DNA from 2 places in the Fictibacillus sp. S7 genome. Region 2 is predicted to be linked to the other one. Evidence: a T-box and tRNA genes for the amino acid it is inferred to sense, from the RefSeq annotation. Region 2 holds a T-box; the other holds one or more tRNA genes.
What was found. The T-box of region 2 lies ahead of DMO16_RS00480 (valine--tRNA ligase). A T-box ahead of a tRNA ligase gene usually reads a tRNA of that ligase, here a tRNA-Val.

Region 1: it has a tRNA-Val gene. The T-box ahead of DMO16_RS00480 (valine--tRNA ligase) is inferred to sense a tRNA for this amino acid. The anticodon was not compared.

The regions. Positions count from the first base shown of each region.
Region 1 covers NZ_QJKL01000001.1:1,358,529-1,367,685, forward strand. Annotated here, with positions in the region: gene DMO16_RS06890 (MDR family MFS transporter) at 1-1,446, opposite strand, end outside; gene DMO16_RS06895 (cation diffusion facilitator family transporter) at 1,439-2,332, opposite strand; gene DMO16_RS06900 (SDR family NAD(P)-dependent oxidoreductase) at 2,415-3,158, opposite strand; gene DMO16_RS24145 (hypothetical protein) at 3,298-3,441, opposite strand; gene DMO16_RS06905 (DNA alkylation repair protein) at 4,258-4,965, opposite strand; gene DMO16_RS06910 (STAS domain-containing protein) at 5,277-6,113, opposite strand; gene DMO16_RS24150 (hypothetical protein) at 6,474-6,647, shown strand; tRNA gene DMO16_RS06915 (tRNA-Val) at 7,022-7,097, opposite strand; gene DMO16_RS06920 (DUF6143 family protein) at 7,215-7,910, opposite strand; gene DMO16_RS06925 (phosphatidylglycerophosphatase A family protein) at 8,039-8,593, opposite strand; gene DMO16_RS06930 (alpha/beta hydrolase) at 8,723-9,157, shown strand, end outside.
Region 2 covers NZ_QJKL01000001.1:97,688-106,844, forward strand. Annotated here, with positions in the region: gene hemL (glutamate-1-semialdehyde 2,1-aminomutase) at 1-911, shown strand, start outside; gene DMO16_RS00460 (LysM peptidoglycan-binding domain-containing protein) at 1,288-2,709, shown strand; gene DMO16_RS00465 (hypothetical protein) at 2,724-3,644, shown strand; gene ysxE (spore coat protein YsxE) at 3,641-4,684, shown strand; gene DMO16_RS00475 (hypothetical protein) at 4,709-4,924, opposite strand; T-box leader at 5,110-5,350, shown strand; gene DMO16_RS00480 (valine--tRNA ligase) at 5,396-8,044, shown strand; gene DMO16_RS00485 (ATP-grasp domain-containing protein) at 8,064-8,936, opposite strand; gene DMO16_RS00490 (ATP-grasp domain-containing protein) at 8,933-9,157, opposite strand, start outside.

The sequences.
Region 1 (9,157 bases), 1.3 Mb from region 2:
TTTATAAACATCGGCAAGGGAAAACGAAAGGCCATTTTGCAGCAGCTCCAGTACCGAACTGCTCAGCTTGCTTCTTTTTTCTTCATCCAGCAAAATGTTAGCCGCATCGAGTGTGACCTTCTCATTTTCATTTCCATGGCGGTCAAAATAGGTACTCAGTCTGGTGTTCAGAATACCGCCGAGAACGGCAGCTCCCAGTGCGCTTCCCACGATTCTCATAAACATATTGGATGCCGTGGCAATCCCTCTCGTTTTCCAGTCGACTGTATTTTGAATGGCAACAATATAGGTGGTATTCGTCAGCCCCATGCCGCACCCAATAAGAAAGGAACCAGCACCGGCCCAAACCGGGCCTTTGGCGGGGTCCATAAAGATAAATACTAGCGAACCAAGAAGCAAGGCAATACCGCCTGAAACTGCTACGGGGCGGAACCCTATTTTCAATAGCAGCTTTCCGGCAATCGTTGAACAAATTGGCCATCCAACCGACATGGCAGTCAACGTAAAACCAGCCACAACGGGTGGCTGTTCCATCACCCCTTGAATATAAGTGGGAAGGAAACTGGAAATCCCGATCAACACAGCACCGTTCGTTAGCGATGCGGCATTTGAAAGCGAGATCAGGCGGTTGTTCCATAAAGAAATCGGCATCAAGGGTTCAGGAATCCTTGACTCATGCTTGAAGAAACCGAACAGAATGAGCACCGAGCCGATTCCGAGAACGTAGGTTTCCCATGAATTCCATGGCCACGCTGTCCCTCCCTGTATAAGAAGAACCATCAGGGAACTTACCCCAATCAAAACAAGGAGCGAACCAAGGTAATCGATATGTACTTTTTTCCGCTCTACGTTCTCATGCAGGAATTTTCCAACACCTGCCATAGCTAGAATTCCAAGCGGGATATTCATCCAAAATACTAATGACCAATGGGAGTATGTAACAAAGAAACCTCCAAGCAACGGACCGACAATCGCTGAGATTCCCCAAACACTTGCAAGGTAGCCCTGAATTTTCGCCCGCTCTTCAATCGTGTACATGTCCCCAACAATTGTAGTTGCGATTGGCTGCACGGCTCCTGCTCCAAGACCCTGAATCAAACGGTAAATGATCAGCTGTTTCATAGAGCCTGCCAGCCCGCACATAACCGATCCTATTAAAAAAATGATAATACCAATCATGAAAACGGGCTTACGGCCGTATAAATCGGACAACTTCCCATAAATAAGAATAGTGACCGCCTGCATGAGCAGATATGCGGAAAATACCCAGCTGTACAAAGCAAATCCACCCAAATCCCCAACAATGCCAGGCATGGCTGTAGAAACAATCGTTCCTTCGATGGCTGCCATAAACATGGCAATAATCACCGATGCAAGAACATACGGCCGTTTTGTCTGCGGTTCTTCTCTGCTTGCGGGCTCTTTCCTTTGGAAACTCTCATTCATTTGTCTCAACCTCTTTTCGTATCTCATGCGGCTCTACATGAACAGAAATACTTTCTACTTTATATTTACGCCTGAGTTCGGCTTCAAGCTTTTCCGTAATCGCGTGGCTTTCAATCACATTCAGATCCGGGTGAACATGGATGGTTACATCAAGAATCACCGAATTCCCGTGTTTTCTGGCTTTTAAATCCGTTACTTGCTTCACGCCTTGCACGTTCAAAATTTGCTTTTCTATCCTTTTCCCCTCTTCATAATCAAACCCGTCGGAGAGATTATGTGAAGTTTCGTAAAAGATATCCCAGCCGGTTTTGATGATCATGATGGCAACAAGGATTGCCGCCAAGGGATCCAGCCAAACTACACCGAGCTGTGCTCCAAAGATCCCCACAGCCGCACCAATGCTGACAAACGCATCGGACCGGTTATCTAAAGCCGCTGCTTTTAAACCCTGGCTTTCTGTTTGGCGGGCAAGCCTGATATTGTACCGATAAACTCCCAGCATAACCAAGGCAGAAAAAATGGCCGTGATTCCTGCAATCATGGATGGAGGCTCGATTTCAAAAACCACAATACTTTTGATGGCAGAAATCAATACCTCGAGCCCAATTACTACCATTATAAAAGAAGCGACCATGGATGCAATGGTTTCCGCTCTGAGATGGCCATAGGGATGGTCTAAATCCGCAGGTTTTTTTGAAATTTTCAAACCGATCAGAACAGCCAAAGAGGCCAGAATATCCGTTGAGTTGTTTAATCCGTCTGCTACCAGAGCTTCGGAGGAATAAAGCCAGCCTATGCCCAGTTTTAGAAAGGATAAAGCGATATAGGCTGCCAAACTAAGATAAACGCCTCTCTCCACTTTTGCCTGCACCTTCTGCTCTGCCATGTCCTAATCTCCCTTTAACCATACTCCTGTATTTGCAGTTAGGATGTCTAAACTTACTAAAAAACATCCCTGTGCAAGATTATTAATCGTGATAAATCATTTTCCGGGCCATTCCGCCATCAATAACAAGATTTTCACCGTTGATGAAGTTATTCTCCGGATTCGTTAAATACAAGCAAGCTCTTGATATGTCAGAAACGGTTCCAACGCGTTTTGACCAGTGCTGTTCATGGTCCACATCACGCAGGCCCTCATAGTCCTTTGTTTCAATCCAGCCAGGACTAATGGAATTAACTGTAATTCCCTCTTCGCTCAAGGAAGCGGCCAGAGCATGGGTTATAGCCACAATGCCTCCTTTGGTGGCAGCATATGCTTCACTGTTGGGTTCTGACATGGAAGCACGAGTCGATGCAATATTCACAATCGATCCCCCTCCCTTTTGCTTCATTTGTTTTGCCGCTTCTCTGGAACATAAGAAAACGCTGCGGAGATTTGTTTGAATGACATCATCCCATTCATCCACACTTAGTTCGAGTGGTGATTTCCAAATCCCCTTTCCGGCATTGTTAATCAGAATATCAACTGGACCAAAAATAGTCTGTGTCCTTTCCATTAATGCCACGATATCCTCCGGTTTCCGGACATCGGTTTCGATAAATTCAGCCTTTCCATTTGCTGAAGAAATCTCTTTCAGCGTTTCCGCCGCTTCTGCCTCCTTCACATCCGCAATAACCACACGAGCACCCGCATGCGCGTAATCAATCGCAATTTGCCTTCCAATCCCCTGCCCTGCACCCGTTACAATCACTACCTTGCCTTTAAACATATGTGGAACATCTCCTTTTACATGGATTTAGCTTCATTCGATTCCTGAAATATTCCCTTAAATTCTATAACAATAACAGGGAATGATCTAAAAAAAACAGCAGCTGGCTGCTGTTTTTAAAGTTAGAAACTACTTTTATTTATTTGTTATTACTTACAACTACTTTTCCAATCGTTTTACCTGATTCCAGCTTGGAATGCGCCTCTCTCATGGTTTCTGCATTGAAAGGTCCCAATGTTTCCGTTAATGTGGCTTTTGAGAGAACCTCATGCTGTTTTATCATATCTTCCTTTTCGAATAGAGAGCGGGTAAACTTAGTCCTGGAACCGGCTTATTCAATTTATACATCCACCAAACTCTCTGGATGGTCGATTGGGAGATACTTGTACAAACCCACTGCCTTCATTTTCTGACTCATCAACATTCATCCTTTCTTATTTGTTACGTTACCCCAACATGCCAGAGAAAAACATAGGTCCAAAAATTCGCTGCCCGTCCAAACCAACATCGGACGAGATGCATAAGCTATCACAAGTACAAGTTCTAATCCTAAAAAAGGTGGTTGGCAAATGAAGTTCCCCCAAAAACATTCACAGGTTTGCATGCGGTTTAAACACCTGAAGCCTGGAAATGTGGTGCGTATTCATTTACATGGTACGTCCGTTCAAGTGACCTTCAGACAATATGATCCTACTACAGGGATTGTTATAGCAGCAATTTCTGATGGCAGTCTTGTTAAATTCAAATGCTGTGACGTAAATAAAGTTGAAAAGAACCCGTCCCAAAATTGGTTGCTAGAAGGGCGAAGCTAATTGGATCCAAATAAATAGGGACAGCCGGGCTGGCTGTCCTTTTTAGCATATACCTTACATCCTCATGTACGTTTCGCATATCCCTTTGATATACGTTATCGATTTTATCCTTAATTTCCTTTAAAGACATACCTTATGTTACATGATATATCATTGAAACAAGTTACTAAAAAGGATAACAATAAAAGGGAAGTAAGAGAAAAGAACAGACAGACTTCATCAAGGACTAACAAGCTGATATTATGTATAAGTTATGGTGATTTAAAAGAGTACTAAAAAAGCTATTGTTAACATCTCACATACTTTCTTTTAAAACCAAGCTTCCCTCTATCCATTTGTTTTTGAATATTTTCGTAAGCGTTTAGGAAACTGCTTTTCTTCTTGTCGCGTTTTACTTCTACGATACCCACTTCCTTCGCGGTCTCGACCGCCTTTTCATGCAGCGGCAAAAATGAAACCCCCACCGTGTTTAAAAAATTATTCATTGCAGATTTTGTTCGTTCTGGCGAAGCATGAATAGAATTTCTCAAAATATCAAGCATATTGGATATTTTACTTTCTGAAAACTCATGGTCTTTGCGATTCCCTAACAGCCAGCAGTAACAACTCCAGCCGGCAGACATTTTAAGTTCTTCGTCGCTTGCAATCCATTGATCAGCAACGTCTTGTGCAATTTCCGACTCTGATAAAGTTACTGCCACTACATAATCTGAAAGCATATAAAAATATGCTTCATCCAACCATCGGTTATAGTCAGCCTCAGTCATGCCATTTGGGTTTGCAATGATGCCTGCAAAATACATGGCATCGTAGTTACCTGTGGCATAAAGCTCTTCAGCTAAACGTTGATTTATTTTTATTATCTTTGCGAGTGGTTTCATAGCACCTGTAGCCACACCAAAAAGCGGCTCGTGCGCACCATTTGATAAGTACATTTTTTTTGTTCGTTCCTTACCGAGCACTTCAAGTTCCTGCATAACTGTTTCAAAGTCCATTGTGCAATTCCTCCCTTACTATTTTTCTCGTTTCATTTTAACCGCGAACCGCGGAGGCTATTTCAGTTCGCTTCCGATCTTTGTACAAAGAGTAAAGACCCTAATTCATCTAGAGCTGCAGTGTAATTTGGTGACGTCCATCAGTAGAATGTTTCGATAAAATAACATCTAAATTCTCCCCTCAAACCGTATCTGGTTTCATTCTACAATAAAAAAAGCTTGTAGACATGAGACTTTGTCTACAAGCTGAACCGATCTTTTTAGTAAGATCGGTAAAGAAGAATTTCTGAACGTATTTTGTTCTGTTTCATTTAATTTGTTTTAAAATAGGTGGTTAATGTTTGCTGAAGAGTACCTTTAGTTGATGCATATTGATCAAATGATATATCTAAATGAATCATTTTTCTAACTAGTTCTGCACGTAGACCAGTAATGACCGCCTCACATCCCATTAAGGAAACGCCGCTCAACACTTTTTGAAAATGATGAATGACCTCAATATCCATATCCGTAATGCCTGATAGGTCAATAATCAAGGTTCGAATTTTCATATTGGAAATCTCCGTTAAAACTTTTTCTTCAATGGTATCTATACGATATACATCAATAACGCCAATTAAAGGAAGAACCGCAACAAAAGGACTGATTGGTATTATAGGAACGGACAAATGCTCCACCATTTTTCGCTGAGTGCTGATCAATTCATCTTTATAAGTAGAATAGCTTATAAAGAAACTATTGAGAAATTTATCGATGCCGTCGTTGACCTGCTGCTCCATTTGAAAGATCGTTTCCCTATAGTCTGAAATGCTGCGTTCATTGGTGTTCCTAAGATCAAATTCATACATATAATGCCATATCGTTCTTCTAATGGCATGTACCCATTCCAACTTAAGAGTGAGGGTTAAAGCATGCCTCGCCCAGGCTACACCTTCTTGTTGAGCAAAGGATACAAGTTCGTTGTCTCTGTTTTCAACAACAAACTTGATCATCTTCTCCGCGTTTTTCAAAAGATCGATATTTCCAGATTGTAAAATATCATTTATTTTACCCGCAACATCACCAGCCTCAGATAATAGTTTGGTTTGAAACTCTTCCCTGTTGTATTCAATAAAATCCATAATCTGTTTTTGCTGAAGCTTTTCCATTAGGTTTTTCTCCTTCCAGCCGTTTAGAAATAGTCTTTTCTCCTCTGTATTCTACTTTAAAGTCCAATTAAAGCCATTTAACATTTTTACCCAGAAGTTGCTAATCTTTTTTAATCATAATTTTATTGTAGCAAATGACCAGGGACAACTTCTTTAAAATGCTCAAGTAAATATTGGTAATTAGCCAAACAATAAGTATATCAAACAGGCCAAACTCTTCAAATGTAGATGGGGTAATACATAGTGGAAATGCCTCTATTCTCCTATTAAGATGCCCAATCTGTAAAAACATGCAGACAAAACGCCCATAAGAAGATATCATTAAAGTTAAGAATCATCGGCATTAGGAGGTATGAATAGATGTCATCTGAAAAAAAACTAAGCTTTCAAGAGGCGGTTAAGCAAAGACTGGCTGAAAAAAAACAGCAGCAGGCAAACGGGAAATTTTCTACGAATCCTGTAAAATCTACAAAGCAAATGAAAAGCCAGCAGACGAAGAAGGCAAACAACCAACACCGTCGCACCGGCGTTTAATAATCATTTAAAAACCCTTTCTAAAGGGTTTTTTTCTTTGTCTCTTTTCGTATAGATTGTTGCTATTTTGACCATCCCATTAGCTCAATTAGCAATATAAGCTTAATTCATACTCTATTTAGACTTATCGTATTATTTTTCTAAATTTGCGACAATATTATTAAATTGATTAATGTAGTCAAAGAGTTTATTTACCCAGTCTTCCTTTATTTGTCTGTTCTTAAAAAATAATAAACTCATCGAAAAGGGAAAAAACTTCTGCTTATGAAGTGATCGCTCCCCCCTACAAATGAAGGAAGGAGTGCATCAAAAAATAAAAAAGCCCGCAATCCTTGATATACAAGGCGTTACAGGCTGTTAATATGTATAAGTTATGGTGACCCGAGAGGGGTTCGAACCCCCGACCTCTACCCTGTCAAGGTAGCGCTCTCCCAGCTGAGCTATCGGATCAATAATTATGTATCGGACAAATAGAATTATATCTCATAACAAGCTAACTTGACAACCCCTTTTATCAAAAATATTTAAAAAGAAATAGACCCTGAAAACAGGGCCCTTTTGATTCCATTATTTTTCTTCCCATTCAAAGGAAACTACGGATTTTAAGTTACAGTCGTTGCAGTGAGCGGTCAGATAGACCATGACGTTCGTCCCCTGACCGATCACCCACAGGCCGTCGAGATCAACCGTAATGGAAGTATTTGCTGGAATTACTCGTGTTGCTGCAATTGTCCCATTGACTGGGGAATTGGGAAGAATTCCGTACTGGATTTGCCCTCTTGGCCGTTCAGGCGGATTTTTTGAAAGATCTGCCGGTGTTACATTTGAGGACATTTTCCCGTTAAACGGAAGCGTTGGCTTGAAATAGATTTTAGCAACCATGGGATTGCATGTCATGTTCGAGATGGTGATCCGCTGTAAGGAAACATCCACGTTAGAGCTTGCCGGATTGACAAGCGATGCCCATACATTCTCACCTGGCGGGCAGGGACAGACCGAAAGCGTATCAGTAGATCCGAGAAAGTTGTTGGCCTTCGTTTCTTCTGCAGGACTGACCTCGGTTTCTTTCTCCTCTTTTGGATACTTGCCAAAGCCCATATTTGGCATCTTGGGCTGTACGGGGATATTCACATTCATATTAGGACTTACCGGATAGTTCATATTCGGGCTAATGTTGGGATTAGGATAGTTCATGTTTGGATTCATGTTGGGATAGCTTCCCTGACCATAACCATATCCTGCCCCCTGTCCATACGGGTACATTCTATTTAGCATATGCATTTTCCCTTCTCTAAAGTTTACACATTATTACCATATGTAGATAAGCTATACTTGGTCAGTCTATTTGGAAAAATGGGTAAAAGAAAAGCCATCCCATAAGGACAGCTTGGTTACCCTATTTTTTCTTCCTGGTCGTTCATAGCGATTTCTTCCTTCGATAATCGTTCTTCCTGGTCTCTGAGGCGATGAGCAAGACGGCTGGAAGCATTGGCGGCAATGCTGGCCACCAGATCGTCAAGAAATGTATGAACACCTTCGTTTGTTTTCGTATCCAACTTGCGAATGATTCCCAGTTTGTACTTGTCGAGATGACCGAATGTCGTTACTGCAATACTTCCATAGCCGAAAACCGCACCAAGCGCAATCGTTTCGTCTACGCCAAAAAGACCTTCATCCATTTCAACAATGGCCTGCAGTGGTTCCGACAGCATTTTTTTCTCTGCCAGTTTATCCAGTTCGATTCCAACAAGCAGGGCGTGCTGCATTTCCCGTTTTGTTAGTACTTTATCTACACTTTCAATGCATTCAGACATTGTTAATTGAGGAGAGAACGGAGACTGCATTTCAAATACAATTTCAGCTATATCGGGTATTGAGACACCGCGCTCAGCCAGCAATGTCCTCGCCGCTGCCTCTACATCCCGGCTGTGTACTCTCTTTGTCATTATGTTCACCTCTTGTGCTTTCCTTGGATTTTTGCACAATTATCATAAATCTTGATTACATTATACCACTGTATGATAAAATAAAACGAACACTATGAAAGCGCTCTTTTCAAGATAGGAGAATTAGATATGCCCTTTAAAGGTACCATCGATGAACAAACCCTACATAGCAAGGAGCTGAACGAACAGGTTCCTTTACTGGTCTATTACCCGCCAGCATTTACCACTTTAAAAAAATACCCGGTGCTGATCGCGCAAGATGGTCCCGATTATTTTCAATTGGGAAGACTTGCCTCAACAGCGGACGACTTGATTCAATCTCAGGACATTGAGCCCATGATCATTATTGGAATTGCCCATCATCGTGGAGATGACAGATATCAAAAATACCACCCTAACGGCTTAAAACATTCCTCCTACTTGAGGTTTATGTCAAATGAACTGCCAACCTACATTAACCATGAATTCAATACATATCTCCTGGGTTCCGGTATGTGCTTGATTGGAGATTCACTGGGAGGGTTTGTTTCGCTTGTCTGCGGATTAACTTTTCCTCGTACATTT
Region 2 (9,157 bases):
GCCTGGCCCGAGGCTATACCGGCAGAAACAAGATTTTGAAATTTGAAGGTTGCTACCACGGCCATGGGGATTCTCTTCTCATTAAAGCCGGCTCGGGTGTGGCCACACTGGGACTGCCTGACAGCCCGGGAGTTCCTGAGTCCATTGCCAAAAACACGATTACCGTTCCGTACAATGACCTTGAAAGTGTCCGTTATGCCTTTGAACAGTTTGGTGAAGACATCGCGTGTATCATTGTGGAGCCAGTCGCTGGAAATATGGGTGTTGTCCCTCCGCAAAAAGGGTTCCTTGAGGGTCTTCGAGAAGTAACGAAGCAATACGGTTCACTGCTGATTTTTGATGAGGTCATGACCGGCTTCCGCGTCGATTACAACTGTGCGCAAGGCTATTTTGGCGTAACACCTGACCTTACCTGTCTTGGCAAGGTAATCGGTGGCGGCCTTCCTGTCGGTGCTTATGGCGGGAAGAAGGAAATCATGGAGCAAGTAGCGCCGAGTGGACCGATTTATCAGGCAGGAACACTTTCTGGAAATCCTCTCGCCATGGCGGCAGGATATGAAACGCTGTCCCAGCTGACTCCTGAATCCTACAAGGAATTTGTGAGAAAAGGAGACCGTCTGGCCGAGGGAATTGCAGCGGCAGCTGAAAAATACGGAATCCCGCACAGTCTGAACCGTGCCGGCTCAATGATTGGTTTCTTCTTCACAGACCAGGATGTTATGAACTATGAAAGTGCCAAAACATCCAACCTGGATTATTTTGCATCTTATTTCAAGACGATGCTGGAAGAAGGCATCTCCCTTCCTCCATCCCAGTTCGAAGGATTATTCCTTTCTACCGCACATAGTGATGAGGATATCGAAAAAACAATAGCCGCTTGCGAAAAAGCATTTTCCAAGTTGAAAAAATAATTGTATTGCAAGATTGTGCGCAGCATCTTCGTTGTTAAGTTGATTGTAGTGAAAGGATGCGAGACTCCGGCAGGATATGCGGGCCAGGTGAGACCAGTGAGGTGCAAGCACCGGTAAAGAGGGCGCTTGCGCCGGTAAAAGCCAGCATTCGGCAACGGAAATCAACTACTTCATAGAGCAACAAAGGGTTACATCCCTTTAGTAAAAACTGCACCCGGTGTATCTGCCTGGTGCAGTTTTTTTCGTTTTGAAAACCTGGACGTAAGCGTACAGTTTTTCCTCGGTAAACGTCTTTCTTGCTTTTCCAATCATATTTTCCCTAACCTGTTCATAATCCTGTAATGTATGATATTTGGCTGAAAGGAGGAGAAAGGCGTTGAATCCATCAAAACTGCGTTTCTCCATAGAGGAGTCGGTCTGGTTAAAGAAAGGACAGGAAGTTGCGGAAGTTTTATCGATGGCCATGGAGCCGGAAATTCAGGTTACAGAAGAAAATGGCCAGGTTTGTGTTAAAGGAGCCCTGAAGCTGCATGGTGAGTACCGTCCATGTGTACTGGATGAAGGCGGTTCGCTTAATTTGGAAACCGGTTCTCTAAGAGAGCAGGTATCCTACCGTTCATTGACCCAATTGAAAATGAATGATGAAGGAATTGCAGAACTTGATCATCGGTTCCCGGTAGACATTACGATTCCTTCGTCGCGTGTGCCGAGGCTTGAAGAAGTTTTTGTACTGGTTGATGCCTTTGATTATGAGCTCCCTAATCCGACATGCCTGGAACTGACGGCATCTGTTTCCATATCAGGGATTCTCGACAGCAATGAAGGTGAGCGTGAGGAAGAGGAGTATTCCGAACAACCGCTTGAAGAAGCTTTTGAATCATTCACAAGCAATAACGAAGAAGAAGCGTTTGAATCTTTCACAAGCAATGACCAGGAAGAAGCATTTGAATCTTTCACAAGCAATGACCAGGAAGAAGCATTTGAATCTTTTACAAGCAATGACGAAGAAGAGGCGGTTGAAGCCTTTGAAATTCCTGTTTTTGAGGCGAGGTATGAAAACCAGCAGCCAGAAGCACAGGAGGAAGAGAAACCAAGGGACGGGGAAGAGGAAATCTTTGCGCCTTTCTCTTTTGAATCCAAAAAGCATTTTGTAATGCCTGTCCCGGATCAAGCCGAAGAGGATGATTTTTCAGAGCCAGCCATCTATTACAACCGGCAAAATGATGAATATTCACCGCTTGAAGAAGAGCCGGCCTTGAACACGGAAGAAGAACAAGGTGAAGAGGAAGAAGAAGAAACTGCGTTTCCTGCGCTTAAATCGATATCCTACTATACGCCTTCCTATATACCGCCTGTACCGCCAGTGCCTGCGTTTCAACAGGAAGAAATTGATCCTGTGGAGGACAGCTTTGCTGAAACCGACTCTCATGATCATGCGCAGATGGAAGAACACCGGCCGGACACCTATTCTCCGTTCGCGTATGCACAAACCGAAGATGTGGTTACCGGGGAAGCTGCAGAGCAAGTTTATGAAGAAGAGCCAGAGCCAGAAGAAGTGGAGCATACTACCCCTTCAAGAAAAGAAGAGAACGCCCTGTATCTGACAAAAATGCTTTCCGGCAATGAAGAAAAGTTTTCAAAAGTAAAAATGTACATTATCCAGCGGGGAGAATCATTGGACAGTATTTGCGAGCGGTATGATGTGTCCATCCATTCATTACTCAGGGTAAACAGAATCAACCAGGAAGAAGTCAATGAAGGCCAGATTATTTACATTCCAGTCTCGCATAGCCGTTAGGGGCGGTGGTAGAGATGACCATACTATTTGAGATTAAGAAACATTATGAACTTCAAAAGGTAACCTGGAAAGAAAAAGATCATCTTGTGGATACCGATTGCGGGGTAAAACAAATCCGGGTGTGGAAGGATCGTGCGCTTCTTGACTGGCATGTCCGGTGGAGAGATGAAGTAGGCAAGAACAGTCTCGCTGTTGCTGACCGCATGATACGGACAGCAGAGGGCAAGCCGTGGGTGGTTATGGAAAACGAGTATTTGACGCTGCATGATTATGTGGAAGGAACACACGAACGGAGCGGCCATGAAAAAAGGTGGGGCTTATTGATCGGCAATATGCTGCAGGCAGGGCTTGAACTTCAGGGGGAGTTCAGCTCCGTCACCAAGGAAGATCATTATTCGTTTGATACATGCCTCGCTGCCATCCATAAGCTAAGTAAAGAATACAATGAACTGGTGAGTGTAAAAAACTCACTGCCGGAAGCAAATAAACGGCTTAATCTGGCAATGGAACTAAAAAAAGCTTCAAGCCATGTACCGCTGCCGCTGTTTGATTCGGACACCCACATGAACAATGGCGGACAGATTTTCAATATCCTGTTTTACCGGGGAAGTGATGACTATCCCGAGCACGGATACCGCCCGTTGCGCAGTCTGTTGACTGAGTGGCTGAAAGAGTGCGGTCCGTATTCGCTCAGAAAACTCTTAACCTGCATAAACGAACATTTTTCACTTGAGAGGGAACAGGGGTATTTGCTACTTGCAGAAATTTTAACGCCGTGGGAGCTTCAGGATTGCGTGGATCAGTTAAAAAATGAAGAGCTGGCTCACATCGTCAGTTATGTGGAATCTTTTGAACAAGATTGGGATTTTAACAGAATTCTTCTCCACTGTTTTACCGACTGGATGGACGATAAACGAAAGAGGGTAGCCCTGTGAGCCATTCAAGCGAAACGGTTAATTATGGCCCGATTCTGTTTCAATACGATCTCTATCCTGAAAAAATTGAGGAAGTAGGCAAAGTCAAAAAGGTGATTTCCAGAAGAGGGACCTTTGCTTTGAAAGAAACCTCATTAAATGAGGAAGAAGCGAGCTGGTTTACTCATGTGATCCACAGGTTGTCCGAAATCGGCTATCACCAGATTGTCCCGCTCTATCCTACAAAATACGGAGATTATACGGTTCAATATGGCAACAGAACCTATTACCTGATGCCCTGGTTTGCGGGAGGAGACCGGTTTGGATTAACAAGGGAAGAAGTGATCATTGAAGAGATCGGCAAGATCCATTTCTTGACGCTCAAAGAGCAGGACTTCTCTCCTGAAGTGGTGGATCATTCGTTTCAGTATTTGATGCAGCGCTGGGAGTCCCGGCAGCTTGAGATGGAACGGTTTGCGGAAGAATCCGAACGCATGCCGTACATGTCTCCTTTTGAACTGACCTATTTGAGCCATTTCCATCATATGATGAGAATGGCTGAAGACGCTAAACGGCGACTGAAGGACTGGTATGATGCTTGTCATTCCGAAAAACGGTACCGAAGTGTGCTGTGCCACGGCAAACTCTCGCGTAATCATTTGTTATATTCCCATCACGGAGAGCCGCATCTTTTAAATTTTGAGAAAGCTGTATTGGATACGCCTGTAAGAGATTTGGCGGTCTTTTTTAGAAAAGCAGTACACCTGTCAAACTGGACGAAGGAAGAGGGGGGACGGCTGTTGTCGCTTTATCAAAGGCATATCCCGCTCCTGGATGAGGAAAAAAGCCTGCTCGTCAGCTATATCAGCTATCCTGAACCCCTTTTTCACTCCGTTGATTTATATCGGCATCAAAGGGAGCGGTACAGCCAAATTGAGTTTGTCCACAGACTTGAAAAGCGGATTTCGGCGATGCGGCATATCCGTGACTTCTGTGACCTGATCCTGACACCGCCGCCTCCACAGCCTCTGGATACCAATACAAACACCGATCACATATAGGTTTCTATATGTGATCTATTTGATTTACAGGACTTCGTAGGAAAAACAAAAATGCAGAATGACCAAAATAAGAATAATCATAAAATCAATGCCAGAGGGAAAAAGGATAGTACGGATAATTTGGAATACAATAAGCGGTATGGTAAATTGGCTGACCACGTCCCGTGCGGCCCGCAGCCAATCAGGTACCTGGAATTGAAATGGCGGTCTTCGGTTTCTTTTAAAATAGCGTCTGGGCATCATAATCCTTCCTTCGTTCATCTGGGTTAATAACCAGGTTATTCATGAGGGAGCTCCAGTGTGAATAAAACCGTGCATGCACGATTTTGTTTTGGTTGAATAGAATAATTGTTACATCAAATGGGAAAGCTATTGACGTTTTCCCAATTCACTAGTTAAAATAGAATATGATCAATAAAATGATATGAATTGCGTTGAAAGGGAAGAGTACACCGACTGTCCTTAAAGAGAGGAAAATCAAAGCTGAGAGATTTTCTAAGGAAACAGCGCTGGAAGGTCGCCCTGGAGCAGCTTCTTTGAAAAAAGTTTGTTCTTTTTAGAAGAAGACGGCAAAAACCGTTATCCGTCAATGAGTGTGCAAAAAGCCATGCTTTTGCTTTTTGCAAACAAAGGTGGTACCGCGAACATGCTTCTTTCGTCCTTTGAGACGGAGGGGCTTTTTTTATTGGAAAGATAAAGGAGGAGACATTCATGTCGACTGAAAAACAAGAACTTTCTATGCCGACGAAATATGATCCGAAGGCAACCGAAGAAACCTGGTACAAGTACTGGGTGGACGGCAAATTTTTTGAAGCAACAGGCGATGTGGAGAAAACGCCATACTCCATCGTGATCCCGCCGCCAAACGTTACCGGCAAGCTGCACCTTGGGCATGCGTGGGACACTACCCTGCAGGATATCCTAAGCCGTGCCAAACGGATGCAGGGCTATGATGTATTATGGTTGCCCGGAATGGACCATGCAGGAATTGCGACTCAGGCGAAAGTCGAGGCAAAGCTTCGCGAACAGGGTACTTCCCGTTATGACTTGGGACGGGAAAAGTTCTTGGAGAAAGCGTGGGAGTGGAAGGGCGAGTACGCAGACTTTATCCGAAATCAATGGGCAAAGCTGGGTCTTGGCCTCGATTACTCCCGCGAGCGCTTTACACTTGACGAGGGATTGTCCGATGCTGTCCGTGAAGTATTTGTCACCCTTTACAAAAAAGGTTTAATTTATCGCGGGGAATATATCATTAACTGGGATCCAGAGACGAAAACAGCGCTCTCTGACATCGAAGTTATCTACAAGGATGTTCAAGGTGCGTTCTACCATATGAAATATCCTTTGGCGGATGGGTCCGGCCATATCGAAGTGGCAACCACACGCCCGGAAACCATGCTGGGAGATACAGCAATCGCCGTTCACCCGGAAGATGACCGTTACAAACACCTCATCGGCAAGAAAGCGATTTTGCCAATTGTAGGCCGCGAGATTGAGATTGTAGGCGACGATTATGTCGATATGGAATTTGGCTCAGGTGCGGTGAAAATAACACCGGCTCATGATCCGAATGACTTTGAGATAGGAAACCGCCACAACCTTGAACGAGTTCTCGTTATGGATGAATCCGGAAAAATGAACGACAATGCAGGCGTATATCAAGGAATGGACCGGTTCGAATGCCGAAAACAAATCGTGAAAGATCTTCAGGATGCAGGTGTATTGTTCAAGATTGAAGAGCATTTGCATTCTGTCGGGCATTCCGAACGAAGCGGAGCCGTTGTTGAGCCTTACCTTTCCACACAATGGTTTGTAAAAATGAAACCTTTGGCGGAGAAAGCGATCGAGCTTCAAAAAACAGAAGAAAAAGTGAACTTCGTGCCGGAGCGTTTTGAAAAAACTTACCTGCATTGGATTGAGAATATCCGCGACTGGTGTATCTCAAGACAGCTGTGGTGGGGGCACCGAATCCCGGCCTGGTATCATAAGGAAACAGGTGAAGTGTACGTTGGTCATGAGGAACCCCAAGACGCGGAGAACTGGGAGCAGGATAACGATGTTCTTGATACCTGGTTTTCTTCCGCACTTTGGCCATTCTCCACAATGGGCTGGCCGGATGAGGATGCAATTGATTTCAAACGGTACTACCCGACCAATGCGCTTGTAACGGGCTATGATATCATCTATTTCTGGGTTGCCCGCATGATTTTCCAAGGTATGGAGTTCACTGGCAAACGTCCGTTTAATGATGTTCTTATCCACGGCCTGATCCGTGACTCAGAAGGACGCAAAATGAGTAAGTCACTCGGAAACGGTGTCGATCCGATGGATGTTATTGAAAAGTATGGTGCAGATGCACTTCGCTTCTTCCTTTCTACCGGAAGCTCACCGGGGAACGATCTTCGGTTCTATTGGGAAAAGGTTGAATCCACTTGGAACTTTGCCAATAAAATCTGGAACGCTTCCCGTTTTGCCCTCATGAATATGAACGGTTTAAAAGAAGAAGAAATTGATTTGACTGGTGACCTTAACCTGGCGGACAAATGGATTTTAACACGTTTCAATGAAACGGCAGAAAATGTGACAAGGCTGATTGATACGTACGAATTCGGAGAAGTTGGACGTCTCCTGTACAACTTTATCTGGGATGACTTGTGTGACTGGTACATCGAAATGGCGAAATTGCCGCTGTACGGCGAGGACGAGGCTGCTAAGCAGACGACCCGTTCAGTACTGGCGTATGTTCTGGATCGCACGCTGCGCCTCCTCCATCCGATTATGCCATTTATTACCGAGGAAATTTGGCAGCACCTTCCTCACAAAGGCGAGTCCATTACAGTTGCCCAATGGCCGAAGAAACGTGAAGATCTCCACTTCCCTGAAGCCGCTCAGGACATGAACCTGGTGACAGAGATGATCCGAACGGTACGCAACATTCGTTCTGAAATGAACGTCGCACCAAGCAAACCGATCGAACTTCAGATCAACGCGAAGAGTGAAGAGGTACTGCAAGCTTTAGAAGTCAACCGTGCGTACATTGAAAAGTTCTGTAACCCAAGTTCATTGAAGCTGGGAACTGGACTTTCAGCACCGGATAAATCCATGAGTGCGGTTCTTACCGGAGTAGAAATGTATCTTCCGCTTGAAGGACTGATCAATCTTGAAGAAGAGATTCAGCGCCTTGAAAAAGAAGTTGAAAAATACAACAAAGAAGTCGAGCGTGTTCAAAAGAAATTGGGCAACGAAGGCTTTATGAAAAAAGCGCCTGAGAAAGTGATTGAAGAAGAACGAGCGAAAGAAAAAGACTACAGCGAGAAACGCGAGAAAGTTCTTCAGCGTATTCAGGAATTAAAAGCGTAAGAAAAAAGCCTGAAGGTGGTTAGTCACTTTCAGGCTTTTTTAATTTCGCGGCGATATGCTCCATATAAAGTCTAGCGATATTAATGTCAGAGGTAGCACTGAGTGTCCTGCTCCCGACCACATCTTCCATCTCATTAAAGATAAAAGCTCCTTTTTCATTCAGAAGAAAATCGATGCCGGCCATTCCAATATCAAAATGAAAAATGATCCGTTCAACGAGGGCGGTTTGTTCGTGCTGCAGATGATAAAGTTCTGCATGGCCACCGAGCGAATAATTTGCCCTGAAATCATTGGATGAACTTCGAAGTACGGCACCTGCAATTTTGTTTCCGACGACGAATACCCTGACGTCCTTCCCAGCATCTGGCGCCATTTTTTGGAGGACCCAATCCTGCTCGGGATGTGTAGACAAGGCATTTTGAAGTTCTTTTTCTGTTTTCACAAGGTAAACCTGTTGGCCCCCTCTTCCAGATGCAAGCTTAGCCACCAGAGGAAAATCAAAAGGCATGGATTGCGTCTGAAAAAAAGAGGGACGTATGAAAAGGGTGTCCATCATCGGGATGCCCGCTTCAGCAAGGAGCTGGTGTGTCCGTGCTTTGTCATTGGCCACAGCAGAGACCGATGATGAATTAAAGAGCTTGAGTCCCATTTTTTCGAGCTGTCGGGAGAGAAGGGGCTGAATGGTACGGACGACGGCAAAGTGCGGCAATCTCATTTCTTTTAAGTCATAGTACAACGAGAGTTTGTTATCCGTAACTCCAAAGGCAAACCTCTCCGCAAACATCAATTCAAGCGAAAGACCGGCCAAGGCTGCTTCCGCTTTGAGCCAGTCGATGAAGGAAGCGTTTTTTACAGCGTCCGGTTCACTGTATATTAACCAGCCTGCTTTCATGATTGAATCGTCCTTAAAATGTGATCCATCATATGGTCGGCAACATCAATCCCAGTACAATCATAAATGCTTCGAATATGTGCGTTGGAATTGATTTCACAGACAATTGGGGTGCCGTCTTCACCAAAAAGAAGGTCCACTCCAGCGAATGCTGTGCCTGCAGCCTCGGCACAGGCGGCAGCCAGGTCTTCCTGCTCTTTCGTCGGAGTATAAGGCTCTGT